Linked DNA regions of Anaerobacillus alkaliphilus. The protein of the gene in region 2 binds, or shares a complex with, the protein of the main gene of each other region. Links are inferred from orthologs where the notes say so. Each region holds a gene or a part of one and is shown on either strand. Other genes may lie near its edges.

Region 1 (15,328 bases), on a different replicon or contig from region 2:
TCATTCTCGTTTTTTAAAAACTCAAGTGCTTCTTTGATCAATGAATTTTGTAAAAGTAGTTCGTATGTATTCCCCACAGCGGGTGAAAGATTACTAGTCATATAGAAAACCTCCTGTATGTAAAATTACGACAATTATATTTTATCATATTATTCTTACTTGAACCTTTTTCGACTACTCTCATACCGAAAAAAGAAGAGCCCTTCCCTTTATTTCATGGAAAGGCCCTAAAACTATTATGTGGATGAAGCTAGACTTATTAAACTACGAATATAACGAAATGCAGTAATAAAGTCATCTGCTTGAAAACGATGGGTTTCCCCGTTTACTTTTTCTACGATTGGCAGTACTTCAGCGGCATCTGCAAAACCCGAATGAATGTAAGTTAATTCGACCGTGTACGGCCCATTTATTTTAAATGGTTCGATACTCTTTCTCTTTTCGAGTGCTGAAATGACTTTTTGTTTGATTAATGCTTGAGATTTAGCTGGTGCTAGGTTTTTAGCAGCAACCCTATTTCTTGTCTGCTTTACAATTGCTGTTTCAATTGAAGGAACTAACTCTTCAGCTTCTGCCCCTGCATACTGACAGCCAGTAACTAAGACCGTTGGAACATTGAACGTACCGGCAATCGCAGCATTAATCCCTATTTCCCCATAATCTACCCCGTTAATTTTGATGTTTGTGACCACTTTTCCACTAAAGGAGTGATTTAATATCCCAGACTGACCCATTCTAGAATGATGGCCTAATAAGATCACAGCATCAAAGCTGTCATCAATTCCTTCCATCATCGATAACATCTTTGGAGAGCCAATGATGTACTCAGCTTCTGAATGAAGTAACTCAGGAATTAAATTCCGCATCGTTCCGTGTGAATCATTTATTAGTATTTCTGTAGCTCCTGCTTCCAAGGCTCCTTCAACAGCAGCATTTACTTCTGCTGTCATGAGTCTTCTAGCACGATCATGCTCCATTCCATCTCTACCCGTTTGCTCTTGGTGAACAATCCCCGCTACACCTTCCATGTCCGCCGATATAAAAACCTTCATTATCTTTCCCCCTAACTTAGTTTCAGCCCACTATCAATCGTATTCACGTTATCTTTGTTCAAATAACCTACATATTGATAAACTCAACAATTTAATTCCATCAAATAGAGAAGAAAGCTCAAAAGACATATTCGGGTGATGTAAACCTGGTGATAAATCCGTTCCTAAACCAATCATCGTAGCCTTTAAGTCCGGATACGCTTCGCTATAAAAGTGAAAATCCTCTCCTCCTGGAGTTGGCTTCGTGGTAACTAACCCTTTTTCACCGAGTACATCTACGATCACCTGACTGACTATTTCTTCCAACTCCCTGTTCGGTCTCGCCGCAACCATTTTGGCTGGAATTTCTAAGTTTACTTTTGTTCCGTTGATGGCAGAAGCACTTGTTACTGCTTTCTTCACTTTATGAAGTAACAGATCCATCGCATCATTCGTTTCAGCTCTTAGGTCAACTCCAAATTCACCATAATCGGGAATAATGTTGACATTATCCCCACCTGCTTTCATCATCGTAACCTTGGCGGAATATGAAATAGTCGGATCTAACTTAATAGAGTTAATCGCTTGAACGATTGCCGCTAAAGAATCTACAACATTAATTCCTAAATGAGGCCTAGAGCCATGTGCTTGAACCCCCGTAACAGTACCTCGTAATAAAGTGGTTGCCCCGTGATAAATAGCAGGCGTTGCCTCTCCTAAGTTTAGATCTTGAATAGGTCTAACATGAATTCCTAGCAACTGGTCAATATCTCGGATGACATCTTTTTCAATCAGTGCCTTGGCACCATTTCCTGACTCTTCTGCAGGCTGAAAAATGATTTTGAGTAACCCATTAGGTTGGTAACCAAGCTCCTTTAGGCATCGTACTGTATACAAAACCATTGTCATATGAGCATCATGGCCGCATGAATGGTTGGCTTTCCACTCTCCGTTCACATTTTGCCAAAGCGCGTCAATATCGGCACGCAAACCAATCGTGGGTCCAGAGTCCTTATTTCCCCAATACCCTACAACACCAGTTATATCTTCAAATGTTTCATAGGGTAAACCCATGTCACTTAGCCTCTCACTTAGGAAGGCTGTTGTTTCTTTTTCTTCCCAACTAACTTCTGGGTGAGCATGCAACTTCTGGTAAGTTGCTAGAATTTCATCTTGATGCTCCTTCACCCAACGGTTGATTTCGTTTAACATCCTTAACCTCCGATTACAACATTTTTTTAGCAACATAGTAGTTAGCGGGATGATCTTTACTTTCTTTTTTCATCTACATCACTACATACCCCCGAGAAAATAGTCTTTGAAAGATTTCACGGTGAGTATATCGCCATAACATAGCAAGTTCTCTATTTTCCTTTTTTATTACATGGATGTTCGCTGGTACGGCAATTAGAAAGTAACTCTCATCTAGCGGAATGTCTCGAACAACAGGTCTTATAAGAGGAATTTCCCCCTCCCAATCTACTAGCTTCGTTATCTCTTGGGCAGTAGATTGATACTCTATTGTATTTTGTGTAAGATCCCACTCCAAAAATAGGCGATCAGCAGGTAACCCTTGGTTAATCTCATCATTTAGATCTCCGTAATAAGAGCAAATATACGTTTGAACATAACCTCCGAGTTTACTTAAGTTTAAGTAAGCATTTCTGGACTCTAAAGGATCAAACGTCCAAACAATCTTTTCATATCCATAGCTTTTCGCCCATTCTTTTTGTTTATACTTTAACTGCTCACCAATTCCTTGGTCTCGATATAAAGGATTTACTGCCATCATATGAGAGACAAGCATATTCTTCCCATCCTTAAACCCTGGAAAGCCATAACAAAATCCTACTAATTGCTGATTGTCATAGGCACCAATGACCGAGCCTCCATTATAGATTGAAGCTACGAGATGTGGGAGCCCTGTACCTGTTGCTCGGCCCCAAATCGTTTCTTGAAATGATACAATCTCCTCGATATCATGTACATCATGGACAAATTGATATTCTATTTTTCGAGACATCCCTATCACCTTTCCGAAACATATATGTTGTACATCTTCCTACTATTCTAGTACTTTAGGGAATTGTCTAAAGTGATAAGCAACACGTAAGATTTTGCCTTGTTCATTTCTAACGAAGCGAACCACTTCGGTCTGATCTTTTACAGAAGCTAAAAACCTGTCTTCACCAATATATTGGATTGGAAAAGTTATATCTCTCGTCGCAAATTCTAGTGTGTCGTCCTTGATTTTAACCGTTAAACTCATACCTTCATTAGATACATACGTTCCTTCATACTCCACTAACTTTTCTACTGAAAGGGTTTCCTCGGTAAATTCCATCGCTTTCTCTTCGACTGAACGTCCCTCAATACCGTTTAACGCTCCACTCATAATCGTTGTTGCAGGAACTCCTGCTAAATTCGTCAAGATCATGCCAGCAATGCCTCTTTCTGGGATCATACATAATTGTGAAGCAATCGCTTTTAAATTTCCGCCATGTTCCACCAAAGTAGCACCATGATAATCAGGAGTGATCATAAAGCCATAACCGTAAAATTTTCCTGGCGCTATTTCAAAGTGCGGATAAATCATTTGTTGAACACTTTCTTCTGATAAAATTTGCTTATCTCCAACCTTCCCATTATTTCTAAAGATTTCCGCATAGTTCAACATATCGCGAACGGTTGATTTCAAATACCCCGCCGGTCTCATTGCTGGAGAATCCCACCAAACAGGGGCTTCATAGACTTCCACACCTTCATCTGTTTGTCTAGCTGCATAAAGTGAAGTTATATCATTGTAATCTTCTAATTCTTCTACTAAAGAACAAGAGTTCACCATTCCAGCTGGATCTAAAATATATTGTTTCACATAAGATTCAAATGAAATTCCGCTAACCCTCTCTACAATACAACCTAGTAAAGCATAGGCATCATTGGAGTAACTAAATTCAGTCCCTGGCTCTCCTAATAATTCAAAGTCTAAGCCGGCAATAAACTCCATTAACTGTTCGTACGTATCAATAGGTGCTTGGTTTTCGTCAGCAAATTTTAATCCTGGATAATCTTTGACGGATGGATCCGACTCTAAGCTTCTTTTATTGGCATACACTAATGACGGTAGTGGTGGCAGACCTGCTGTGTGCGTCATAAAGTGATGAATCGTCATTTTCTCAGTATCATTCGTAGGGGTTGAAAATTCCGGTAAGTACTTTACAACTGGATCATGAACATTTAATTTACCATCTTCTTGTAGCTGCATAATGGCTACACAAGTAAATGATTTTGTTACGGAAGCAATCCCGAAAACGGTGTCCATCGTTACAGGAAGTTTATTCTCGACATTTCGATATCCAAATCCTTTTTCATAGACAAGCTTGCCATTATGAGAAAACCCAATGGCAACTCCCGGAATGCTGTGTTTAGAGATTAAACTCTCGGCATATGCTTCAAATGGTTGCATTTCTACTTGAATTTTCAATTAAAATCCCCCTTAGATTTGATTAGTCTTTTTTGTAATAACCATAATAGTAATCCTTTGAGCGATCGTACTCTTCAATTCGCTTTTCAACATTTTCTTGATCCATTACCATCACACCGGAAATGACAGCATTTAAAATTGAAAAAATAGTTGGCATTCCTTTAAACGTTGTCGGCTTAGGCGTAATAATCTTGATCGTCGTATCTGATATGAGACCAACCGGTGATAACTCGTCATCAGTAATTGAGAGTACTTTTGCTCCTTTTTCTTTTGCTGCCTTGGCAAAAGATATGGTTTGTTGCGCATACCTAGGGAACGATAACGCAATAACCAAAGATTCGTCCGTAACCTCCGTTAACTGATGATTTGCATCATCAATATCCCCTTTAAAAGTAACTGTATTTCCTCTAACAATGTTTAAAATATTGGCTAGCCAGTGAGCTGGGGCGTAAGAAGTTCTCAGTCCGACCACAATGATTTTATTAGCGTTAATAATCTGCCTTACAGCTTCTTCATAAGTAGTTTCATTAAATTCTTGTAACGTTTTACCAATGAACTCAATATCCTGATTGACCGTTGAGAGAAAACTGCTATTTGATTTGATTCCTTCTGTTAGCGCTTTAAATGGATCATCATCAGGCATAATCAACGCTTTTCGTATTTCCTCTTGCACTTCTGCATAGCCTGAATATCCAAGAGCATGACAGCATCTAATGACTGTCGTTTCACTTGTACTCGTTAAGTTCCCAATTTCCTTTGCATGGTTTAGGGCAATTTGATTGGGATTTTCAACAATGAAATTTGCGACTAGTTTCATTCGTTGAGTCAAGCCATTGTAATTTTCTTTTACTCGTTTTTTGATCTTTTCCATTTGTCATATTCTCCTATTTAGGTTCTTGAATCGAATTACGTGCTATACGCAGGGTCATATAAATGACAGGATACAATATGGCCTGGTGCTAGCTCAATTTCGTTTGGACGAACTGTTTTACATACGTCCATACAAGCATGGCAGCGGGTATGAAAGGCACATCCACTTGGTGGATTTGAAGGATTTGGAACATCTCCGCTTAGGATAATTCTTTCTTTTTTTATCGTTGGGTTTGGAACAGGAACTGCCGACATTAATGCTTGTGTATAAGGGTGTGCCGGATTATTAAATAATTGTTCATTTGTCGCATACTCAACCATTCTACCTAAGTACATAACTCCAATTTTATCACTAATGTGTTTGACAACACTCAAATCATGCGCAATAAAAACATAAGTTAAACCCAACTCATCTTGTAAGTCAGCAAATAAATTAAGAATTTGCGCTTGAATCGAGACATCTAAGGCTGATACGGATTCGTCTGCCACAATCACAGACGGATTAACAGCTATGGCCCTAGCAATCCCAATTCGCTGTCTTTGTCCACCACTAAATTCATGTGGGTAACGATCGACCAATCTACTATTTAACCCAACCTTTTGGAGCAGATCCTTCACCATATCATTTCGTTCTTTTGTATTACTACCTATTCCGTGTGTCGATAGCGCCTCCTCAAGTATATAACCGATCGTTAAGCGAGGGTTTAACGAAGCATACGGATCTTGAAAAACAATTTGCATACTCTTTCGGAGCTTTCGCATTTCAGTTCTCGATAACGTTGTGATTTCGACACCTTTATACTTAACAGACCCACTAGTAGGCTCAATTAATCGAAGAATACTCCGTCCGGTCGTAGATTTTCCACAACCACTCTCACCAACAATTCCTAATGTTTCTCCTGCCTCTAGGCTAAAGGAAACACCATCAACAGCTTTAATAAATCCTACATTTCGCTTTAAAATACCACTATTAATAGGAAAATACGTTTTTAAATCACGAATTTCTAGTAGCGCTGTCATACAGATACCTCTCCTTCCTCATAAAGCCAGCATCGTACTTTTCTAGTCTGATCTGATAGAAATAACGGTGGGTTTTCCTCTGCGCATTTTCCAATAGCATCTTGGCATCGTAGGCGGAACGGGCAACCTTGCGTTATATCTCCAAGGTTCGGTACATTTCCTTCAATAGGCTTTAGTCTAGATCGTTTTTCTTCTAGACTAGGAATAGAGTTAAGTAGACCTCTTGTATAAGGATGTTTAGGCGAAGCGAACAATGAAATAACATCAGCCTCTTCCACAATTTGTCCGTAATACATCACAATCACACGATCTGCTACTTCGGCAACAACCCCTAGATCATGAGTAATTAATAGAATCGTTGTTTGAAAGAGTGTTTTCAAATCATTCATTAAGTCTAATATTTGTGCTTGAATCGTAACATCTAATGCTGTAGTTGGTTCATCTGCAATCAAAAGTTTTGGATTACAGGCCATGGCCATGGCAATCATTACCCGTTGTCTCATCCCACCTGATAACTGGTGTGGATACTCATCAATGATTTTTTCTGGTCTCGGTATCCCTACTTTTTTTAACATATCTATCGTTTTATTACGAATTTCCTTTTTTGATAGAGACGAATGTAATTCCAGTACTTCACCAATCTGTTTCCCTATTTTATGTACTGGATTTAAAGACGTCATTGGCTCTTGAAAAATCATTGAAATGTCTCGTCCGCGAATTTCTCTTATTTGTTTCCCTGATAAACCATTCAATTCCTTCCCATTTAATCGAATACTTCCTTCTACGTACCCTGCGTGTTTAGGAATCAGTCCCATAATAGAAAGAGAAGTGATACTCTTTCCACACCCAGATTCACCTACAATCGCGACCGTTTCACTTTTCTTAAGCTCAAAACTAACATTATTTACCGCTGTCACTGTGTTCTTATTATCTGTTTTAAAACGAATCGACAAATTTTCTACTTTTAACAGCTCGTTTTGGTCGGAATCGCTCTGTTTCGCACTCTTATATTCTTGTATTTGATGTATTTTCGTCGTCATAATAAATCACCCTCCTTATTTGTAGAGTCAACCATTACTGATCAGTACCGTTACTTCAAACGAGGGTCAAGCGCATCCCGCAAACCATCTCCTAGTAAATTGAAGCCAAGTACAACTAACATAATTGCTAATCCTGGGAAGAGTGACATCCACCAAGCATTTAGTAAAAATGACTTTCCGACATAGGCCATCGCTCCCCATTCAGGTGTTGGCGGTTGCGCTCCTAAACCTAAAAAGCTAAGAGATGCCGCTGCTAAAATACTAGTTCCGAACTGTAAGGTTGATAGAACAATAACTGGAGATAAAAAGTTAGGTGTAATATGTTTTACAATGATCTTGAAGTCTTTTACCCCAAGTGCTTTTACGGCTTCAATGTATTCCTTTTCTCTAATTGAAAGAACAGTTCCCCTAACCACTCTTACATAAGATGGAATTACCGCTATAGCTACGGCAATCATGGCATTCGTTAAACCTACTCCAAGCACTGCAATAATGGCTATTGCTAGTAATAGGGAAGGAAAAGCAAGAAGGATATCCATGAGCTGCATGATATACATATCTATTTTGCGATAATAGCCAGAAATAACACCTAAAATAACACCGACAGTTCCTGCAATTGACACAGCAACAAGTCCCATCATTAATGAAACACGACCACCGTACATAATTCTCGATAAAATATCTCTCCCGAACTCATCCGTTCCCAACCAATGGGCACTTGATGGACCTTGTAAACGACTTTCCATCTGCATAATATCAATTGGATATGGTGCAAGAATAGGTGCAAAAACAGAAATAACAATAAAAAACAGTAAAATTCCTCCGCCTATTAAAGCCCCATAATTTCGCCGTAACCTCTTCAAGACAATCGACCAATATGACTTAGGTGCCGCTTCTTTTATCTGCTTACTCAGATCCACTTTCGGTTCCATTTTAGGTTTCATTACTATTTGACCCATGACGCTTCCCCCTTTCTAATCATATTTGATTCGCGGATCAATCATACTGTAGATGACATCAATTAGTAGATTAACTAGAATAAACATAAATGCCATAAATAGAACTAGTCCTTGTACGGTTGGCATATCGCGAGTTGCGATCGCTTGAATGGCTAAACTTCCAATCCCTGGCAATGCAAACACCGTCTCTGTTACAACTGCTCCTGCTAATAAGTGACCAAACTGTAACCCAATTAGAGTAATAACTGGAATTAATGCATTTTGTAATCCATGGCCTTTAATAAGGCGAATAACATTTACACCTTTTGCTTCCGCTGTTCTCATGTAATCTTGTTTAATTACTTCTAACATACTAGATCGAGTCATACGTGCGATGTTACCTGTTGTTCCAAGACCTAACGTAATTGACGGTAAAATTAATGAATAGAAGCCGTCATATCCTGAGATTGGAAATATCGGTAGGTGATATGAGAAAATCAAAATTAAAAACAATGCAATCCAGAACCCTGGTGCCGAAATTCCGATTAAAGAAACTAACATCGCTAACTGGTCAAAAATCGTATTTTGTTTTACAGCAGCAACGATACCTAGAACAATTCCACAAATCGAACCAATAATTAAACTATATAACGCAAGTTGAAAGGTAACTGGAAAACGCTGAACTATTTGCTCTAATACACTTAACCCAGTAATATACGACGTCCCTAAATCCCCTTTTAATAACCCACCAATGAATGCTAAATATTGTAAAGGGAGAGGTTTATCAAGACCTAGGTTAGCCTTAAGTCTATTGACAGCTTCTTCAGTGGCGAATTCTCCTAAAATATAATTTACTGGATCACCTGGGATCAAATGCACCATTAAAAATACAAGAATTGAAACGCCCAGCAACGTAATTAGCATTGAAAAACCACGTTTTAGTATATATCTAGACATGGTCTGACCCTCCTTTAATTAGAAGGGGAGACCTAGATTTTTTCTAGGTCAATCCCCTACTTTATTCCGTACTATTTTTTTGTAATATCAGACCAGATAATTGACCCTGTAATTGGGTGAACCTGGAAACCTTCAATATCACGATATGCAACAACATTTTGGCGAACAAACAGTGGCACCCAAGGCGATTCCTCGACAATAATCATCTGTGCATCCTCATACATTTTCATTCGAACATTTGGATCGACTTCCACACGAGCTTTTTCTAAGATCTCAATCAGGGCATCATTCTGATAATGAACACGGGTAGAAATTCCTCGACCAAATAGCGAGTGTAGGATATCAGCGTCGTACCAGCCGTATGTCCATAGCAACATCTCATGTGCTCCTTCAGGTGATTGAGCACGAATGGTTGCGTCTTCCTGAACTGAAATTCTCATCTCAATTCCCGCTTCTGCTAGCTGATTTTGTAATAACTGAGCAATACGTTGCATCGTAGGTTCAGACGTAACCCAAAGCTCTATTGAAAGTGGTTTTCCATCTTTCATAACAATTCCGTTATTGTTCGTTTGTTCATATCCTGCCTCTGCAAGAAGTTGTCTTGCTTTTTCAATATTACGCCCATACATTTGAGCTGCTTGGTCTTCAACTTTTTGACTGTATCCTGGGATAGTCGGAGGTAGTGGACCAAATAATGCTTGCGCTGCTCCTTCTAGTGCATAGTCAACAATCGGTGCTCGGTCTACCGCTAGAGCGATTGCCTGACGAACTCTTAAATCTTGAAATACTGGTTTCTTATTGTTCATGCCTAGATACGTATGACCATTTGCAAGCGTTCTAGCAAGCTCTACTTGCGGATCATTTTCTAACTCGCTAATATAGTTCGGCGGTACGGATAACATGATTTGAGAGTTTCCTCGTTTAAATTCAAGGATACGAGTATCGTCATCTGAGATAAACCGGAAGACAACACTATCAAAATTAGCAGCACCTTTATTTTGCGAATACCCTTGGCCTAATTGAAAATCAGAAAACGTATCATATTTAACAAATGAACCTCTACTAATTTCTGCTAGTTTTAGAATTCCTGCAGCACTTGCTTTTGTTCCAAAGTCATCACCAAGCTCATCAATAACAGATGGATCTAACGGAGCTAAGTAAGCAGTTGTTGCATTACTTAAAAATGGTGCAAATGCTTCTCTAAAATGAAGTTCAAATTTCAAGTCACTAACTACAACGACTTCTTCTAAAGGCCCCACCATATAGCTAGTTGGAGCTGAGTCCATAAATCGTTGGAACGATTTTTTTATTCCTTCAGCCGTTACAGGTGTTCCTGTGTGGTAGGTCGTACCTTCTCTTAATGTGAACGTAATGACTAAACCATCAGGGGAAACCTCAAAGCTTTCAGCAAGGGCTGGAACAACCTTTCCATCAAAGTCAAACCTTACAAGTGGCTCGTATAAGTGGTTATTTGCGTCATCAACCCAAGTTGTACGTTGCACATCAACCGTATCAGGCTCCCTAACCGAGGTGACTGTTATCGTACCTCCACCTTGTTTTGGGGTTTCAACAGTTGTGTTCGTTTCTTTTTTTCCTTGATCAGTTGGTTGGGTTTGTGCATCCTTTGAATTCCCGCTACATGCACTTAAGACGACAAGAACGAATAGTGACAATAGAAACATTTTGATAAACCCTGTCTTTTTCATGACCATTGACATCTCCTTTTATAATAAATTTTAAGTAGTACCTGATTTAATGTTTTTGTAATTTTCTGAAAAATATTCACACTCTTTGACCACATATTTAGAAATGATCTTCTCTTCAACTTTAAAACCTATCCCAGTTTCTGTTGGAACAGTCACTATTCCTGGCTTTGACAACGTAACTTCTGGGTATATAATATCTTCCTGCCAATAGCGATCAGACGCTGACGTATCACCTGGAATTGTAAAATTACTTAATGAAGCAATGGCAATATTGTGCGCTCTACCAATGCCAGCTTCTAACATTCCTCCACACCAAACTGGTATATTATTTTGGGCACAATAGTCATGAATTCTGATTGACTCTGATAAACCACCGACCCTACCAATTTTTATGTTAATAATTTTACAGCTACCTAATTCAATCGCCTTTCTAGCATCATCTAATGAATGAATACTTTCGTCTAGACACACAGGGGTAGAGATCTCCTGTTGTAATTTCGCATGGTCAATAATATCGTCGTGGGCCAAAGGTTGTTCTATCATCATTAGTTTAAATTCATCTAACTTTTTTAGCGTTTCAATATCTGCTAATGTATAAGCTGAGTTTGCGTCAGCCATTAGGGGAATTTCGTATCCAAAAGTTTCACGAATCGCTCTTAGTGGCTCGATGTCCCAGCCTGGTTTGATTTTCACTTTGATTTTCTTATAACCTTCTTTAAGGAATTGATCAACTTTCAGTAACAACGCTTCAACAGTGTCCTCAATTCCAATACTTACCCCTACTTCTATTTCGGTGAGCTTCCCACCTAACGCTTCTGATAAAGAAATGCTTTTTTGTTTACTATATAAGTCCCAAATTGCGCACTCCAAAGCGGCTTTAGCCATGTTGTTCCGTTTCATAAAAGAAAACAAATCCGACACTTCACTTGGATGTTCAATTTCTGTTTCGAATACTCGTGGAATTAAGAATTCCTCAAGCATGCTCCAGACCGTCCCATTTGTTTCTTCGTTATAAATTGGAAAAGGCATCGCAACACTTTCTCCATAACCCACATATCCTTCACTGTAAACAGTAACTATAATCATTTCCTTGTAGGTGAGTCTTCCAAAGCTAGTTTCAAATGGAGCTTTTAATGGCATTTTTACTTGTTTTAAATCAACGCGATTTATTTTCACATGACATCTCCTTTTCTAGTTTCTCTCTATCTCTCAATTTTTCAACGGTGCCTCTGTAAAAACCGTTTCCTTTGAAAAAGGGTACATCGGTTTTTCCAACCTAGTGTGAGTAAAGGAGTCTAACTGAAAACTACTTAATCCTGGTGAGTCAACGGTTATAATTTCCTTGGCAATCGGTTCAAACCCTGCTCGGAAATGTTGACTCGATTTTAATGCGACAATCTTATAAGATCTAACATCAATTCCGTGTAGTAGAAATATTTGTTCGTCCAACACCTGTGACTTTTTTGAGCAAACGATAATATCTATTCCATTTACTACAAGCCTTACTGACTTGCCATAACTAACCTTCGAACCACGGCCCATCGGTGATGATTGAATAAACGTTCCATCAGCTAATGTTTTTATGTAAGCTTGAACAGCTAACGGCTGACCGTGCATTGCGTCTGTTTTTCCTCCTAATAAGACATCAATTGTTTTCCCTACACCTTCATGATGAGCTAAATTAACCACTTCTGGGTCACAAATAAAGCCAAAGCAAGTGTCTCTAACTCCTTCCTCTAATAAGGCAGATAATAGATGTGTTCCATCACCTGGTGTACCTCCTCCTGGATTATCTGAAGTTTCATTGATAACTACTGGCCCGCCCTCTATCTCTAGAGCTACCTTAATCCCTTCTCTTGGTGAAGCAATTTTCGGAAAAAAGTCTTCCCGTAACTCCCAAATTTTCTGGCTAACCACAGCTGCAATTTCTTTCGCTAATTGTGGTTGGTTATTCGTGATTGTTAAGACAGAGACACCTAATTCTGGAATGTCGGTATATGGAAATCCGTGAAAAAATGTACAATCAAAAACTCCCTCCTTCTTCTCTTGTTCCCAACATACCTCATTAACCGTCTTTGCTGGTCTCTGGTTTGTCGTCGATGTCGGTATGAGTAAAGGTAGTGTTTTTAAATACATAGTAGGGATAAGCTTTCCTTCTAACATCTCTTTTGCTAACCCGACAGCTTCCCTCCCTCTCTCATAGCAATCTACATGCGGGTAATAGTTAACACCAAGTAAAACATCTGCATACTTAACCATTTTTTCAGTGAGATTACCATGTAGGTCCAAGGTGACAACTATCGGAACCTTTTCTCCAACTGCAGCTCTTACGGCTTCTAAAATATCGCCTTCAAGGTCAAAGGTGTCTTCAGCCACACCTGCACCGTGAAGAGATAAACAGATCGCATCAAACTCCTTATTCAGGACTCGATCGAGTAATTCATTTTTTAACCTTTGGTTTGTTTCACTTGTAATAATTCCAGAGGGCATAGCAAAAGTTGAGAAACCAGGTACCATTTCTATCTCTAACTCTTCTGCCTTATCAATCATCCCCCCAAGAAAGTCACGCACGTTTCGATGATTACTTACTACTTCTTCATCTTCATACCATTGCCAAGATTTAAAATCTTCCACTGTCGTTTTAACCGTGGAAAAGGTATTTGTTTCGTGTGCAATTTGCCCTATTAAAATTTTCACGAAGATGACACCTACCTTTTTGTATTGTAAATAGTTAAGAAGTCAAAACTTCTTGTTTTTATTATTTTGAAGTTTAAACACTTAATTTATATTTTCAGAATATATTAACTTTTCTAATTTTTCAATAGTGATTGGCAATGAATCTTACGACATATTTTTACAAACCTATGTAAGTTACATTTTACTTACTTACGCTCTTAATAGATTAAATCTAGGTTTATGGCAACTTATAACAAAAAAATAAACAGCCGATACAATGATCGACTGTTTATTTACATATTCATTTGTCCATCATTGGGTTGTCTTAAAATAGGGGGTAAAAAAGAAGTTTTTTTCTATTGAAGTTAGTAAATTGGGTTACATCTGTAATTGTTTCTTCACTCGCTCAATTTCTCTTTCATTTTCAACCGTCTTTGCCCACGTAATTTCCTGATCAATTCTCAATAATTCAAGTTTGCCCATAACCTCGTTGTGTTGTCTTTCCTGGGTTTCTCTCATGTCTGTTATCTCTACTTTTACGTTGAACATATCTGACTTTAGCTCTGCTACATCGGCTTTTACATTTGCCATATCTAACTTTAAGTCTGCTACATCAGCTTTAAGAACCTCCACATCAGTTTTAAGAATTGCTACATCTGTTTTCAACTCTGCTACATCTGCTTTAATAACTTCTACATCTTGCTTTAAGTGCCCAACCATCGATACTAACTGAGTTAGCATTCCTTCAAACCGATCAAACTGTTTTTCCGTCATTTTTCTCACCTCCTGATCAGAATTATACTACCTCCATAACGCCTTTGCTAGTAGAAGAACATGAAATAAAGCTAGATTGTTTCTAGTAATCTTATGTATGCTTAGTTTTAGTTGATTAGTGTTTTGTTTTTACAGTTACTAACAGATTCAGGTATCAATACGTCTGATTAGTGACTCATTTTTACAGTTACTTACAGATTCAAGTTCCAATGCGGCCGATTAGGCACCGGTTTTACAGTTTCTTACAAATCCAGGTTCCAATACGTTCGATTAGTGACCGGTTTTTACAGTTTCTTACAGATTCAGGTTCCAATGCGGCCGATTAGGCACCGGTTTTTACAGTTACTTACAGACCCAGGTCCTAACGAGGCCGATTAGTGCCTCATTTTTACAGTTACTTACAGGTCCAGGTTCCAATGCGGCCGATTAGGCACCGGTTTTTACAGTTACTTACAGATCCATCGTTGATTCACCCCCAACCGAACACGCTTTTTACAGTTTCTTACAGATCTATCGTCGATTCACCAACAACCGAACATACTTTTTACAGTTTCTTACAGATCCATCGTCGATTCACCCCAAACCGACCACGTTTTTAACAGTTTCTTACAGATCCATCGTCGATTCACCCCAAACCGACCACGTTTTTAACAGTTTCTTACAGATCCATCGTCGATTCATCAACAACCGAACACGCTTTTTACAGTTTCTTACAGACACATCGTCGATTCACCCCAATCTGAACACGCTTTTAACAGTTTCTTACAGATCCATCGTCGATTCACCCCAAACCGAACACGTTTTTAACAATTTCTTACAGATCTATCGTCGA
Region 2 (15,360 bases):
TAACGATTCAACGATAACAGAACCACCAATAAAACCAGGAAGCATTAAACCAAATATTGTAATAATAGGGATTAGTCCATTACGCAAGCCATGCTTATAAATTACCGTACGTTCACGAAACCCTTTTGCTCTCGCAGTACGAATATAATCTTGATTGATAACCTCTAACATACTCGAACGTGTATATCGCGTTAAACCAGCCATATCAGCAGTTGCAAGTACTATTGCAGGTAAAATCAAGTGATGAAGACGATCTAGTATACTAAAGTCTGCCCCTAATGTGGATACACCACCAACTGGCGTCCAACCAAGTTGAACCGAGAATAACATAATTAACATTAGTCCTATCCAAAAGTTAGGACTCGCTAATCCTAAAAATGATGTAATCGTTACACCGTAATCTAGTTTTGAATATTGCTTTGTAGCTGAAAGTACACCAAAAGGAATTGAAATAATAACTGCTAGAATAGTAGAAAAGATCATTAAGATTAACGTGTTTGGTAGTCTGTCTAAAATCATGTCTTTAACAGGTTGTTTCTTTGTAAAAGAAGTTCCAAAATCTCCTTTTACAACATTCCCCATCCAATTAAGATATTGCACATGTGGTGGATCATTTAGACCTAACTTCTCCATTTGTCTTTCACGGTCTTCCACAGAGATGTCCGGATCCAAGTTCATTACAGCTGGTTTCCCTGGTGCCGCATACATAATGGCAAAGGAGATCACTGAGATCCCAAAAAGAATAGGAATCATCATTACTAGTCGGCGAATTAAGTACGTCGTCATTTTTTCTACTCCCTTACGAATTATTTAAAAGAAAAACTTGGCTTGTCGCCAAGTTTAAAAGCGAGCGCCTTCGTTTTTCTTATACTTTATAAAATCCATAACCAAACACTAAGGTTATAGCCTTTAAAAAGTATAAGGAATGAGGGGACAAACGTCCCCTCTTATCCTTAACTCTTTGACAATTAGTTGTTGTCAATCCACCATTCGTTAACACGGTAGAATGTTACACGAGGATGGTGAGTAAATCCTTGAATTTTGTTGTTCATTGCAAGATGTTGTTGTGGATAGTATAGGTACGTGTATGGTTGCTCTTCAGCTAGGATTTCCCATACTTTCGCAAGTTCCTTAGCACGCTCAGTTTGATCAAGGATCTTTCTGTTTGCATCAGAAATTGCATCTACTTCTGCATTTGAGAAGCTAATGTTGTTTAAACCTTGAGCGATTTCTTTTGAGTGCCAGATTGCAGTTGGATCTGGATCAAGAGCTAAGCCCCAAGCTAATACTACAGCATCGAAATCATAGTTTGGAGGGTTGATTTTGTCTAAGAATGCGCCCCACTCCATTTGTTCTGGTTTCACTTCAATACCAATTTGTCCTAGGTATTGTTGAACGATAATACCGATATCACGACGAGTTGTGTTTCCATCGTTTGAAAGAATTGTAAATGAGAATTTTTGTCCATCTTTTTGAAGAATTCCGTCTGCACCTGGCTCCCAGCCAGCTTCAGCTAATAATTCTTTTGCTTTTTCAGGGTTGAATTCAAATTTAGGAACATTGTCATTGTATGCCCAGCTAAGTGGAGATACAGGAGCATGTGCTACTTGTGCACGTCCTTCTAAAATTGTTTCAGTAATTTCTTCACGATCAATTGCATGTGTTAAAGCTTGACGAACTTTTGTATCTTGGAATAATGGGTTTTGTAAGTTCCACCCAATATAGTCATAACGTAAAGCTAAAGTTGAAGAAAGTTTTACATGGTTAAACGTTTCAATTGTTGCAAGCTCAGAAGCAGGCGCAACGATGTGGTCTACATCACCAGTTTGAAGTAAAAGTACTAATGCGTTAGCATCAGCAGCAAAACGCCAAGTGATTTTGTCAAGGTACGGACGACCTTCAAAATACTCATCAAAAGCTTCTACTACTAAGTTTTGTCCTGGAGTCCAGCTAACAAATTTGAATGGACCAGCACCAATTGGATTTTCAATATTAAACGATCTGTAATCTTCTAAATCAGCGATAGCAACATCTTCCAATAAATGCTTAGGTAAGATTGAGTACCCAGCAGTGATTGCCCATTGTGCATCTGGCTCAGATAAAGTGAATTGTACAGTGTACTTGTCTAAAGCTTCAACTTTTTCAAGTTGAGCAAACGTGCTTCCACGAGGACCAGTATAGTCTGGGTGGATAGGAATATTGAATGAGAATACTACGTCATCAGCAGTTAATTCAGTACCGTCATGGAACAGAACACCTTCACGTAGTTTATAAGTCCAAACTAGACCATCTTCAGAGATCTCTGGGAAATCTACAGCGATAGCAGGTACCATTTCAAGATTTTCGTTAGAACGCATTAAACCAGCGAATACTAAATCAGTAACATCAGCACTAGCTGAGTCTTGGTTATAGTAATCGTTAAACATTACAGGCTCACCAGAAGCACCTAATACAATGCTTCCACCTTGTACTGGCTCTCCAGTTGGAGCTTCTTCAGTAGTGTCTGTTGTTTCAGTTGGAGCTGCTGAGTCTCCAGTTTCAGTAGTTGTGTCATTACCGCCGCCACAAGCTACTAAAAACAAAGATAACATTAAAATCATGCTTAGAAGTGTTAATAATGACTTCTTCATTTTCATTTGTATTTCCCCCTTAGGATTTTTTTATAATTTAGTATAGAGTCGATTTCTTTCTTCTTACCAATAAACTAATTGTATAGATGGCAAGCAACAAAGTGACCAGGCTCTAACTCTTTTAACATAGGTACAGCTTCTTTACAATGATCCATTGCCTGCGGACAGCGTGTATGAAATACACAGCCCTTAGGTGGATTTGATGGACTTGGAACGTCACCTTTTAAGATAATACGTTCGCGCTTAACCTCGCTAGGATGCGATTTTGGTATCGCTGAAAGGAGCGCTTGCGTATATGGGTGAAGCGGATTACTATATAACGTCTTTTTATCCGTTACTTCCATCATTCTCCCTAAGTACATTACCCCAATACGATCAGAAATATGCTTTACAACCGCTAAGTCATGGGCAATGAAAAGGTACGTTAATCCAAATTCTTTTTGCAGGTCATCCATAATGTTTAATACTTGTGACTGGATCGATACATCCAGTGCTGAGACTGGCTCATCACCGATAATTAGTTTCGGATTCAATGTTAGCGCGCGGGCAATTCCAATACGCTGGCGTTGTCCACCTGAAAATTCATGCGGATACCTGTCACGTAGTGTTGGGTTTAAGCCAACACGGTCTAATAAATGTTCAACTCTATCTTTTCTTTCAGCTTTCGTATATAGATTATGAACCCGGAAAGGCTCTTCTAAGATCGTTCCAACAGTTTTTCTTGGATTTAATGAAGAATAAGGATCCTGGAATACCATTTGGATATCTTTACGATAAGGCTTTAGTTGACTTTCTTTTAAACCAGAAATATCTTGACCATCAAAGAGGATCTCTCCTTCTGTTGGCTCATACAAACGAATGATCGTTCTCCCCGTTGTTGATTTTCCACATCCAGACTCTCCTACAAGTCCAAACGTTTCTCCCTTCTTAATGAAGAAACTTACATCATCAACAGCTTTGACATGTCCAACAGTTTTCTGAAGAATTCCTGACTTGATTGGGAAATACTTCTTTAATCCCTTTACTTCTAGTAATATATCTGACTTCGTATCTATTGAGGTACTTTTGCTAGTTTCTAATGTTACATTACTCATTGTTAGATATCTCCTTCCTCATGCAAGAAACAACGTGACTTGCGACCTGGATATACTTCAAGAAGTTCTGGCTGGCTTTCTAAACATTTTGCCATAACATGTGTACAGCGTGTCGAGAAACGACAACCTTTCGGGAAGTTGTCCGGAGAAGGAACATTTCCACCAATTGAAGATAAACGCTCTTGTTCTTCATCAATCTTTGGAACAGAGTTTAGTAAACCTTGTGTATAAGGGTGTAACGGATTATCAAATAATTCAATGATTGTCGATTCTTCCACTACTTGACCAGCGTACATAACTAAAACTCGATCGGCTAGCTCAGCAACTACTCCTAAGTCATGAGTAATTAATATAATAGAAGAACTAAACTTCTTTGATAATTCCTTCATTAACTCTAGGATTTGCGCCTGCACTGTAACATCTAATGCAGTTGTTGGCTCGTCAGCAATTAATAACTTCGGATCGCAACTCATCGCCATGGCGATCATAACCCTTTGTCTCATTCCACCTGATAAACGGTGAGGATAATCATCTAAGATCTCTTCTGCTCGAGCAAAACCAACAATTTTTAGTAATTCGATTGCTTTATCTCTTGCTTCTTTTTTCGAAATCTTTTTGTGATAAATTAAGACTTCAGTGATTTGTTCTCCAATCGTTAAAACTGGATTTAACGATGACATCGGCTCTTGGAAGATCATTGCAATGTCATTTCCACGAACTTTAAACATTTCATTATCACTCAAGGATAGCAAATCAGTTCCATCGAAAATGATCTCTCCAGCAACTGTTTTTCCACCCGGCTTTGGCACAAGACCCATAATTGATAAAGAGGTAATACTCTTTCCAGATCCTGATTCACCAACGATAGCTAACGTCTCTCCTTTTTTTACCGTAAAGTCTAACCCGTCAACTACAGGAAGTACTTTATTCTTCGCAAAAAAGTGAGTCTTTAAATTCTTTACTTCTAATAACGTAGACATTGCTTCCATTCACCACCTAATTCAATCAATCTATCAATCCAGTAACTCTGCTTTTGAAAAGTATTTAAAGAGAGTTAATTTTCTAATAATTTAACGCAGATAATTTTTTGAATATAGTAATTTTTCTTACATACTGAATATTACACCAGCTTGGAAATTGTGTCAATAATATTACAGTATTTTTTAGAAAATAAAAATTCCTTTGAATTTATTCACTATTGTTGCGATTTATATGTATTAAAAGTAACAATATCTAAGTAAGGTTGTATATTTTTCTACACTCGGGTAATTGTTTTAATTATTCCGAAAAAGCATTTATTTATATATAATTATCAGAATTATTATTTAATTAAAGCGTTAACTATTACAAGTGTTACCTTTACTATTTAATCTGTAACTTTGTGGCGGCTAAACACAGCATTTGCATGCTATATTCACCCGTCACAAAATTATAGAAAGAACAAGGGGACAAATTGTCCCCTATATCTTCAAAAATACAACCTAACGATCTAACCACCATTCATTTACACGATACATATCTACACGAGGATGATGCGTAAACCCTTTTAAATCGTTAGACATTGCTACGAACTGTTGAGGGTAGAATAAGTAAGTGTATGGTTGTTCTTCCGCTAAGATTTCCCAAACCTCAGCTAGTGCTGCAGCACGTTCAGCTTGGTCTAGAATTGTTGTGTTGATATCTGAAATTTCATCAACGCGGTCATTTCGATACGCACTTCTGTTAAGGCCATTTTCAATTTCTTTTGAATGCCAGATTGCACTTGGATCAGGATCAAGAGCTAAGCCCCAAGCTAATACAACTGCATCAAAGTCAAAGTTAGGAGGATTAATCTTTTCTAGAAAAGCTCCCCACTCCATTTGTTCTGCTTTCACTTCAATTCCGATCTGACTATAGTATTGTTGAGCGATAATTCCGATGTCACGACGAACAACGTTACCACTATTAGAAAGGATTGTGAAAGAGAAACGTTCTCCATCTTTTTGTAATATTCCGTCTGGACCTGGTTCCCAGCCAGCCTCAGCTAACAATTGTTTTGCTCTTTCTGGATCATAATCAAATCTAGGAACATTGTCATTATATGCCCAACTTAAAGGAGACACTGGAGCGTGTGCTACTGTTGCATTCCCTTCCATGATCGTATCAACAATCTCTTGACGATCAATCGCTAATGTTAAAGCTTGACGGACACGAACATCCTGGAATAATGGGCGATCTAAATTCCACCCAATGTAGTCATAACGTAAAGCTAATACGTCAGAAACTGTTACGTGGTCATAAGATTGAACCGTAGCTAATTCCGTTGTTGGAACGATCATATGATCAATATCACCAGTTTCAAGTAATAAAACTAACGCATTCGCATCAGATGCGAAACGGAATGTTACTCTATCAAGATATGGACGACCTTCAAAGTACTCATCAAAAGCTTCTACTACTAAATTTTGCCCTGGAGTCCAGCTAACAAATTTAAACGGACCCGCGCCAATTGGTTGATCAATATTAAATTCACGGTATTCTTCTAAGTCCCCAATAGGGATATCGCCTAAAATATGTTTAGGTAAAATTCCATAACCCATTAATGTCGAAAAGCGTGCATCCGCTTCATTTAATGTGTATTTTACTTGGTAATCATTAATAGCTTCTACCTTATCCAACGCAGTAAAACTTCCAGCACGAGGTCCAGTGTAATCTTCATGTAAGAAGATGTTGTAGGTGAAAGCTACGTCTTCTGCAGTAACCTCTTGACCATCGTGGAATAGAACACCTTCACGCATAGTATATGTCCATTCTAATCCATCCTCAGAAATTTCAGGAAAATCAACAGCAATACTCGGAACAACCTCAAGATTTTCGTTTGTTCTCATTAAACCTGCGAAAACTAAATCTGTCACATCAGCACTTGCTGAATCTTGGTGATAAAGCGAATTAAAAAGTACAGGCTCACCTGAAGTTCCTAAGACTAAGTTGCCTCCTTGTTTCGGCTCACCACTTGGAGTAGCATCCGTTGAACCATCATTAGTCTCAGTTGGAGCAGATGTGTCATCATTTGTTTCAGTAGTTGTTTCTTCACCGCCACAAGCTACTAAAAACATAGATAACAACAAAATCATGCTAAAAAGTGTTACTAGTGATTTTTTCATCTCGTATTTCCCCCTTGAAATAGATTTATTTTTGGTAGAGCTAGCGTATCCACAGCCCTAACTTGGTTAACGACTATTTGATTATGTATAAAGTTTTTTGAAAATAACAATTTTTCTCACTCTCTGAATATTACATTAAATTGAAAAATGTGTCAATAATATTACTGTATCTTCCAGACATATCAAAATCAGTTAAAAATGCTTTTATACCAACGGTTCGGAGTGTATGTACATTCCAAACATACAAATGTCTGAATTTTACTTTTTTATCCATTTGTTTTTTAAATATTCAAAATTATATTAAAAAACTACGTAACCAGAAATAATAGTCTGAAAAGTCAATTAATAGGACAAGCTTTCCATAAAAAAAGGCTGTTTTCACAAAGTTTGTTGCCTTCTTAAAATCTAAAAAACCGAATTTTCACACAAAATACTTAGAATTGCTCACTAATTTAGTAAGTATTGCTCTTTTCTTACTTAATTTGTTGGCTTATATATTCATCTAAATTATTTTTCCGAATACTTCAGAGTAAAAAAGCAAAACTGTTTACAAAAAAAGCCCAAAAAAAAGATTAGCCCGGAGGCTAACCTTTGATTTTACTTATTTTTCAACTACTCTTGGATCTAGTGCATCCCGCAGTCCATCACCAACAAAGTTGAAGGACAAAACAGTGAGTAAGATCATCACACCTGGGAATGTTGGATACCACCATGCAGTTCTAAAAATGGTAACACTCTGAGAATACGTAAGCATGTTCCCCCAAGTTGAAGTAGGAGGCTGAACTCCTAGACCTAAGAAACTTAGAGCAGACTCTGCTAGAATAAAGCTACCAACTGCAAGTGTAGCTGCTACAATAACAGGACCAAAGGCACTCGGTAAGATCTGTCCAAAGATAATTCTCGTGTTCGACATGCCAATTGTTCTAGCTGCCAGTACAAATTCACGTTTCTTTAAAGTTAAGAACTCTCCACGTACCAAACGGGCGGTCCCTGTCCAACTAAGTAATGCAAAGACAATAATTAGCTTATCGATACTCGGTTCAAGAACTGCGACTAGCGTAATTAGTAAGAAAATATTCGGGAAAGAGATGATTACATCGACTAAACGCATTAGAAATGCATCTACTAAACCTCCGAAGTAACCAGCAACCGCACCAACTGTTGTTCCAATTGTTACTGCACCAACCATTGATACGAAACCTACGAACAATGAAACTCTTCCACCAAATAATAGACGGCTAAAAATATCTCTACCTAAGTGGTCGGTTCCTAATAAGAACTCTGCACTTGGCTGTGCCAAGCGATTTCTTAAATTTTGAAAGTCAGGATCATGTGGAGCAATCCATGGTGCTAAAAGTGCACTACCAACAATAAAAACTAGTAAAACTAATCCGAAAACGGCTAATTTATTTTGAAGGAATTTCGCAACGATGATTGATAATAAGGAACGCCTTTCACCAAACGTTTGTTCAATTGCTTTCTGTTTCACTTTTTTAGGTAAATTCGTTTCTGGTTTTCCCATATGCCCACCTCCTAGTACTCGATCCTTGGATCCATAACTGCGTAAAGGATATCAGCAATTAAGTTACCAATAACTGTTAGCACGGCTCCAAACATTGTGATAGCCATAATTACTGGATAATCCCTTTCGAAGGTAGCGTCGATAAAGAGCTTACCAATACCAGGCCAACTAAATAATGATTCAACGATTACTGATCCTCCAATAAAGCCAGGTAGCATTAAACCAAAGATAGTAATGATAGGTATAAGTCCATTACGTAAACCATGTTTATAGATTACTGTACGCTCACGGAAGCCTTTCGCTCGTGCTGTACGAATGTAATCTTGATTAATAACTTCTAACATACTTGTACGTGTGTATCGTGTTAAACCAGCCATATCTGCAGTAGCTAATACAATTGCAGGTAAAATTAAGTGGTGAAGTCGATCTAGTAAACTAAAATCAGCACCAAGTGTTGAAACCCCACCTACAGGCGTCCAACCTAACTGAACAGAGAACAACATAATAAGCATCAGACCTAACCAGAAGTTAGGAGTTGCTAGTCCTAAGAATGCGGTAATCGTTACACTGTAATCAAGTTTTGAGTATTGTTTGGTAGCTGAAAGTACACCAAAAGGTATAGAAATAATGATTGCTAGAATAGTAGAAAAGACCATGAGAATTAACGTATTTGGTAACCGATCTAGGATCATATCCTTTACTGGTTGTTTTTTCGTAAATGAAGTACCTAAATCTCCAGTTAGTACATTACCCATCCAATTAATATACTGAATATGAGGCGGGTCATTTAATCCTAATTTTTCCATTTGTTTTTCACGGTCTTCAACGGAAATTTCTGGGTCTAAGTTCATAACAGCTGGTTTCCCTGGCGCCGCATACATGATCGCAAAGGAGATTACCGAAATTCCAAAAAGAATAGGAATCATCATTACTAAGCGACGGATGAGATAAGTCGTCATATAATTACCTCCTTACTGAAAATTAATAATAGTTGGCTAGCTGCCAATTTTTTCGTCAAATTTCTACTTAACAAATTGCGACGAGTAATCGCAGGAGGCTAAGTACTTCAATTGCTCCTGCAATTAATCGTCGCACGAACAAAATGACATTTTGTTTTTGAGAATACTTTTTACCATATTTTCACATGAAACAAGGGGGACAATTGTCCCCCTTGTCCTTGCAAGCTTATTAGTTGTTATCGATCCACCACTCGTTTACACGGTACATGTTAGCACGTGGGTGATGAGTAAAGCCTTGAACTTTTTTGTTTAATGCTACGAATTGTTGTGGGTAGTACATGTAAGTGTATGGTTGCTCTTCAGCTAAGATTTGCCATACTTCAGCAAGAGCTTTTGCACGCTCTGCTTGATCTAAAATTTGAGTGTTAGTCTCAGCGATTTCGTCAACGCGAGCGTTACGGTAGCTGATATTATTTAAACCATTTTCGATTTCTTTTGAGCTCCAGATTGCACTTGGATCTGGATCAAGACCTAAGCCCCAAGCTAATACTACAGCGTCGAAATCATAGTTAGGAGGGTTGATTTTGTCTAAGAATGCGCCCCACTCCATTTGCTCTGCTTTAACTTCAATACCGATTTGACCTAGGTATTGTTGTACGATAATTCCGATGTCACGACGAACTACGTTTCCATCGTTAGAAAGAATTGTGAATGAGAATTTCTTCCCGTCTTTTTGAAGAACTCCATCTGCACCTGGCTCCCAACCAGCTTCAGCTAATAAAGATTTTGCTTTTTCTGGGTCAAAGTCAAATTTAGGAACATTGTCATTGTAAGCCCAGCTAAGTGGTGATACTGGAGCGTGAGCAACTGTTGCATTTCCTTCCATGATTGTGTCAACGATTTCTTGACGGTCAATTGCATGTGTTAATGCTTGTCGAACTTTTACATCTTCGAATAATGGATTTTGTAAGTTCCATCCAATATAGTCATAACGTAAAGCTAATGTGTTAGAAATTCTAGCATGGTTAAATGTTTCGATAGTAGCTAACTCAGCTGGAGGAGCAATCATCCAGTCGATGTCGCCAGTTTGCATTAATAATACTAGAGCATTTGAGTCAGAAGCGAAACGGAATGTTACGCGATCAAGGTAAGGACGACCTTCGAAGTAGTCATCAAAAGCTTCTACTACTAAGTTTTGTCCTGGAGTCCAGCTTACAAACTTAAATGGACCAGCACCGATTGGGTTCTTTTGGTTAAACTCTTGGTATTCACCTAAGTCACCAACTGGAACATCAGCTAGGATGTGCTTTGGTAAGATACCATAACCAGCTAATGTTGGGAAGCGAGCATCAGCTTGAGATAATGTAAACTTAACTTTATACTTTTCAATTGCTTCGATAGTTTCTACGTTAGAGAAACTTCCTGCACGCGGACCAGTGTAGTCTGGGTTTTTAAAGATGTTATAAGTAAATTCAACATCTTCAGCAGTTAATTCTGTGCCATCATGGAATTTAACACCTTGATGTAAAGTGTAAATCCATTCTAAACCATCTTCAGATACCTCTGGGTAATCTACAGCGATATGAGGAATGATTTCTAAATTTTCGTTAGAACGAACTAGACCAGCAAATAATAAGTCAATTACGTCAGATGATGCAGAGTCAGCAGAGTAGTTACCGTTAAAAGTAACAGGCTCTCCAGAAGAACCTAATACAACACTTCCACCTTGTACAGGGCCTTCATCTTTTGGTTCTTCTTTTGGATCCTCTTTCTTTGGTTCTTCAGCTTTCGGTGTTTCAGCAGGTGCTGGAGTAGAAGATTCTTTGCCTCCGCATGCTACTAAGAAAACAGATAGCATGAATACTAAACTTAACAGAATTAACAGTTTCTTTTTCAATTTCTTTTCCCCCTTCGGAATATTTTGAATATTTAATGTAGAGTTGGTCTCTTCCCTTGCCAGTTATAATTACTCGTATAAGTGGCAAGCGACAAAATGACCAGGCTCTAACTCTTTCAACATAGGTACGGCTTGCTTGCAATGGTCCATCGCTTGCGGACAACGTGTATGGAATACACAGCCTGCTGGCGGATTTGCCGGGCTAGGAACATCACCTTTTAAAATAATTCTTTCACGCTTCACTTCACTTGGATGCGATTTTGGTATCGCAGATAGTAACGCTTGTGTATAAGGATGAAGTGGATTTCGATATAATGTATGTTTATCAGTTACTTCCATCATTCGACCGAGATACATAACACCGATGCGATCGGATATATGCTTAACAACAGCTAAATCATGGGCAATAAATAAGTATGTCAAACCAAATTCTTTTTGGAGATCATCCATAATATTTAGAACTTGTGACTGAATAGATACATCTAAGGCTGAAACTGGTTCATCACCAATTATTAACTTCGGATTTAACGTTAACGCTCGGGCTATTCCAATCCGTTGACGCTGACCACCTGAAAATTCATGAGGATACCGATCTCTTAATGTTGGATTTAAACCAACTTTCTCTAAGAGATGTTCCACCCTATCTTTTCTTTCTTTTTTTGAATAAAGGTTGTGGACACGGAAAGGTTCTTCCAAAATGGTTCCCACAGTCTTCCTTGGATTTAAAGAAGAATAAGGATCTTGGAATACCATTTGAATATCTTTACGATAAGGCCTTAGTCCCTTTTCTGGTATGTTGGCAATATTTTCACCTTGGAAAAGAATTTCTCCAGCGGTTGGCTCATAAAGACGGATAATCGATCTACCCGTGGTTGATTTCCCACAGCCTGACTCTCCTACTAAACCAAATGTTTCTCCTTTTTTTATAAAGAAACTAACATCATCAACGGCCTTTACATGACCAACTGTCTTTTGTAAGATACCGGATTTAATAGGGAAGTACTTCTTCAAACCTTTAACTTCTAGTAATATATCAGAGACTTTAGCTTGTGTTTCAACTCGACTAGTTTCAACAGTGACTGTAGACATCTTTAGTTAACTCCTTCCTCATGCAAGAAACAACGTGACTTGCGGCCTGGATAAACTTCGACTAAGTCTGGTTGCTTTTCTAAACACTTTTCCATGACATGGGTGCAACGTGTAGAAAAACGACAGCCTTTTGGGAAGTTATCTGGAGAAGGAACATTTCCACCAATAGATGTCAATCTTTCTTGATCCTCATCTATCTTAGGTACAGAATTAAGCAAACCTTGTGTATAAGGATGTAGCGGTCTATCAAAAAGTTCAACAATCTCAGACTCTTCAACTACTTGACCTGCATACATGACTAACACTCTATCTGCTAACTCAGCAACTACTCCTAAGTCATGAGTAATTAAGATAATTGATGAACTAAATTTCTTTGATAATTCCTTCATCAACTCTAAGATTTGGGCTTGAACGGTTACGTCTAAAGCTGTTGTTGGCTCATCAGCAATTAGTAGCTTCGGATCACAACTCATGGCCATGGCAATCATTACTCTTTGTCTCATCCCTCCGGATAGTCGGTGAGGATAGTCATCGAGGATTTCCTCAGCTCTGGCAAAGCCGACAATTTTCAGCAACTCTACTGCTCTTTCTCGCGCCTCTTTTTTTGTAATCTTCTTATGGTAAATTAATACTTCTGTGATTTGTTCACCAATCGTTAAAACTGGATTAAGTGATGACATTGGTTCTTGGAAAATCATTGCTATGTCATTTCCACGAACTTTGTACATCTCATTTTCACTTAACTTTACTAAATCGGTTCCATCGAAAACAATTTCACCTTCAACAATTTTTCCACCTGGTTTAGGAACAAGACCCATGATTGAAAGAGATGTGATGCTCTTCCCTGATCCAGACTCACCAACGATGGCTAACGTTTCCCCTTTTTTCACTTTAAAATCTAATCCATCTACTACTGGAAAAACTTTATCTTTTGAAAAAAAGTGAGTTTTCAAATTTTTAACTTCTAATAAGGTAGACATCTAGTTGCTACTCACCACCTTTACTATTATCCTATAAAACTATTAACCTTTTTAAATATAAATAATTTTCACAAAAAAGTCAATTTTCTAAAAACAATTTTTTAGAAATAATAATTTATTATATTCTGAATATTACACTACCTTTAATCATGTGTCAACAAAATTACAATAAATTCAGAATTTTTATTTTAAGCTTCATTAATCATAGAATTATTCTAACAATTTACTTTTAAACTTCATTTAGCACGGAAGATTTACTTACTTACATTTTTATAGAATAAACAAATGTTTATATTAGAAAAACAATACCTCTTGCAAATACTTGTATAAATATTACATTGAGTTAAATGTTTAGGTATTACTTAAAGATACAATTGTAACAATGCGCTAACTTTTTATACCTACCCATGTAATAATACGGTTACATTTAAAGTTTATGTAACACCACTGTAATAATTCCATATATTACATAACTACATTTAAGGCACCCTACTTAAAAGTATAAATATTCATAATCGTGAATTGTGTACAGTCCAACTGCTACTATATATAAAAAAGTAACTTGTGCATGTTGAATAAATACACAAGTTACTTTCTGAATTTTTCTTATATTCAATTAAATCTAAACTCCTTGTTTTCTTGTAAAATGAGCTCGTAATCCTTCACCAATGAAATAAAAGCAAAGAATTGCAAATGTTATCGCAAGTGCTGGGAATAATGTAATCCAAGGCGCTTTTCTAATTGTAGTTCGCGTTTCACCGAGGATTGATGCCCAGTTGTAACTTATATTCTGTAACTCCCCCGATGCTGCACTTAATTGTATCCAGCTTTGTTCTATAAAGATACTAAATAAACCTAGTTGACCAATAAGTAGCAAGACTCTACCTAGATCCATAAAAAAGTTGGTACAGATAGAAGGTAATAATGCAGGAAGATAATAGTTCATATAAAGGTGGCGTGGTTTATTACCAACTGTAATTCCCGCTTGAACGTATAGTTCGTTAGATACGAGAAAACCTTCTTGTTGAATTATATAACCTACTCTTCCTACTTCTATTAATGCAAGGATTACAATGACGATAATCGCACGGTGTTGTGTAAACATAAAGAAAGGCAAGTTCATAAGGATGATTGCTGAAAAAATTGTTGGTATGGCGGAAAAAACATTATTCCAGCTATTTAAAATCCAAAAAAAAGGGCCTTTTTGTTTTATTGAAGCAAAAGCTAATGGGATTGCGATACAATACCGAATAACAGTAATAAAAAAAACTAAGAATATAGTTTCTGTTGTTCCTAGGACAATTATTGAAAATAGATCTCTTCCTAACATATCTGTTCCAAATGGTTCAAACGGTTGTGTAAGAGATGGTGGAAATGGAGCACGAGAAAATCCATTCTCCATTCGTAACGTTTCCTCTTTAATTTCTTTATCTACAAATGGCATATGGGGACCGGCTACCATTACTACAATTAAAAATAAGAGCATTATAATTCCAACGATGAATGATTTTTGTTTTATCATATCGATTCTTTTCTCCTTGGATCAAGATAACTACTAGCCAGTTCACTAATGATTCTACTTAAAAGTACAATAACTAAGAAACAGAAGGAAATGCCAATAATAAGTTCTCCTTCAAAGTTATGGCGCTGACCAACAACAATAACAGTAGAGTGAGACAAGGCTTCAAATAGTCGATATGCTGCCCCCTTATAGCCTAATAAGTATTCAACCATTAATAAGTTCGATATGATTAAAAGCATGACTGAAGAGCAGTGAGACAAAATCGTGCCGTAGCAATTCCGTAACATGTGCCTATACAAAACCATTCTGTTTGTTAACCCTTTTGCCTTAGCAACTTGTATATATTGCATTCCATCCTCATTACTTATTAATGTTGAGGTAATTCTAGCAATATATAATGTTGGATAAATTGAAACGATAATAGAAGGTATTATAAAGCTGTACCATTCACCTTGGCTAAAAATAGGGATAAAAGGGAAGAACGTTATAACCACTAATATTGTAAGGATAATTAAAAAGAAGTC

Evidence for each region.
Region 1: the proteins of DS745_RS10495 (region 2) and DS745_RS20645 are in contact, whole or in part, in a cryo-EM structure (PDB 8Z1Y), measured with the Escherichia coli proteins. The link is inferred for Anaerobacillus alkaliphilus from one-to-one orthologs.

Annotation. Positions count from the first base shown.
Region 1 is NZ_QOUX01000047.1:42,236-57,563, reverse strand. What follows is about bases 7,381-10,258. They hold DS745_RS20645 (ABC transporter permease), read right to left. Parts: upstream 9,341-10,258; coding sequence 8,420-9,340; downstream 7,381-8,419. Other genes in these bases: DS745_RS20640 (ABC transporter substrate-binding protein), read right to left, coding at 9,412-10,258; DS745_RS20650 (ABC transporter permease), read right to left, coding at 7,496-8,389; DS745_RS20655 (ABC transporter ATP-binding protein), read right to left, coding at 7,381-7,445. Also shown: DS745_RS20690 (M20/M25/M40 family metallo-hydrolase), read right to left, coding at 1-101; DS745_RS20685 (M55 family metallopeptidase), read right to left, coding at 237-1,052; DS745_RS20680 (M20 peptidase aminoacylase family protein), read right to left, coding at 1,101-2,243; DS745_RS20675 (GNAT family N-acetyltransferase), read right to left, coding at 2,317-3,054; DS745_RS20670 (serine hydrolase domain-containing protein), read right to left, coding at 3,097-4,515; DS745_RS20665 (MurR/RpiR family transcriptional regulator), read right to left, coding at 4,538-5,386; DS745_RS20660 (ABC transporter ATP-binding protein), read right to left, coding at 5,422-6,405; more of DS745_RS20655, read right to left, coding at 6,402-7,380; more of DS745_RS20640, read right to left, coding at 10,259-11,052; menC (o-succinylbenzoate synthase), read right to left, coding at 11,077-12,222; DS745_RS20630 (M81 family metallopeptidase), read right to left, coding at 12,256-13,743; DS745_RS20625 (hypothetical protein), read right to left, coding at 14,101-14,496. UniProt on the Escherichia coli protein: Part of the ABC transporter DppABCDF involved in dipeptide transport. Responsible for the translocation of the substrate across the membrane.
Region 2 is NZ_QOUX01000034.1:8,732-24,091, reverse strand. Bases 11,326-14,235 are described here. They hold DS745_RS10495 (ABC transporter ATP-binding protein), read right to left. Parts: upstream 13,315-14,235; coding sequence 12,337-13,314; downstream 11,326-12,336. Other genes in these bases: DS745_RS10490 (ABC transporter permease subunit), read right to left, coding at 13,937-14,235; DS745_RS10500 (ABC transporter ATP-binding protein), read right to left, coding at 11,326-12,334. Outside these bases: DS745_RS10540 (ABC transporter permease), read right to left, coding at 1-786; DS745_RS10535 (peptide-binding protein), read right to left, coding at 969-2,636; DS745_RS10530 (ABC transporter ATP-binding protein), read right to left, coding at 2,705-3,724; DS745_RS10525 (ABC transporter ATP-binding protein), read right to left, coding at 3,727-4,704; DS745_RS10520 (peptide-binding protein), read right to left, coding at 5,206-6,867; opp4C (oligopeptide ABC transporter permease), read right to left, coding at 7,469-8,389; DS745_RS10510 (ABC transporter permease), read right to left, coding at 8,401-9,348; DS745_RS10505 (peptide-binding protein), read right to left, coding at 9,578-11,245; more of DS745_RS10500, read right to left, coding at 11,315-11,325; more of DS745_RS10490, read right to left, coding at 14,236-14,836; DS745_RS10485 (ABC transporter permease subunit), read right to left, coding at 14,833-15,360. UniProt on the Escherichia coli protein: Part of the ABC transporter DppABCDF involved in dipeptide transport. Responsible for energy coupling to the transport system.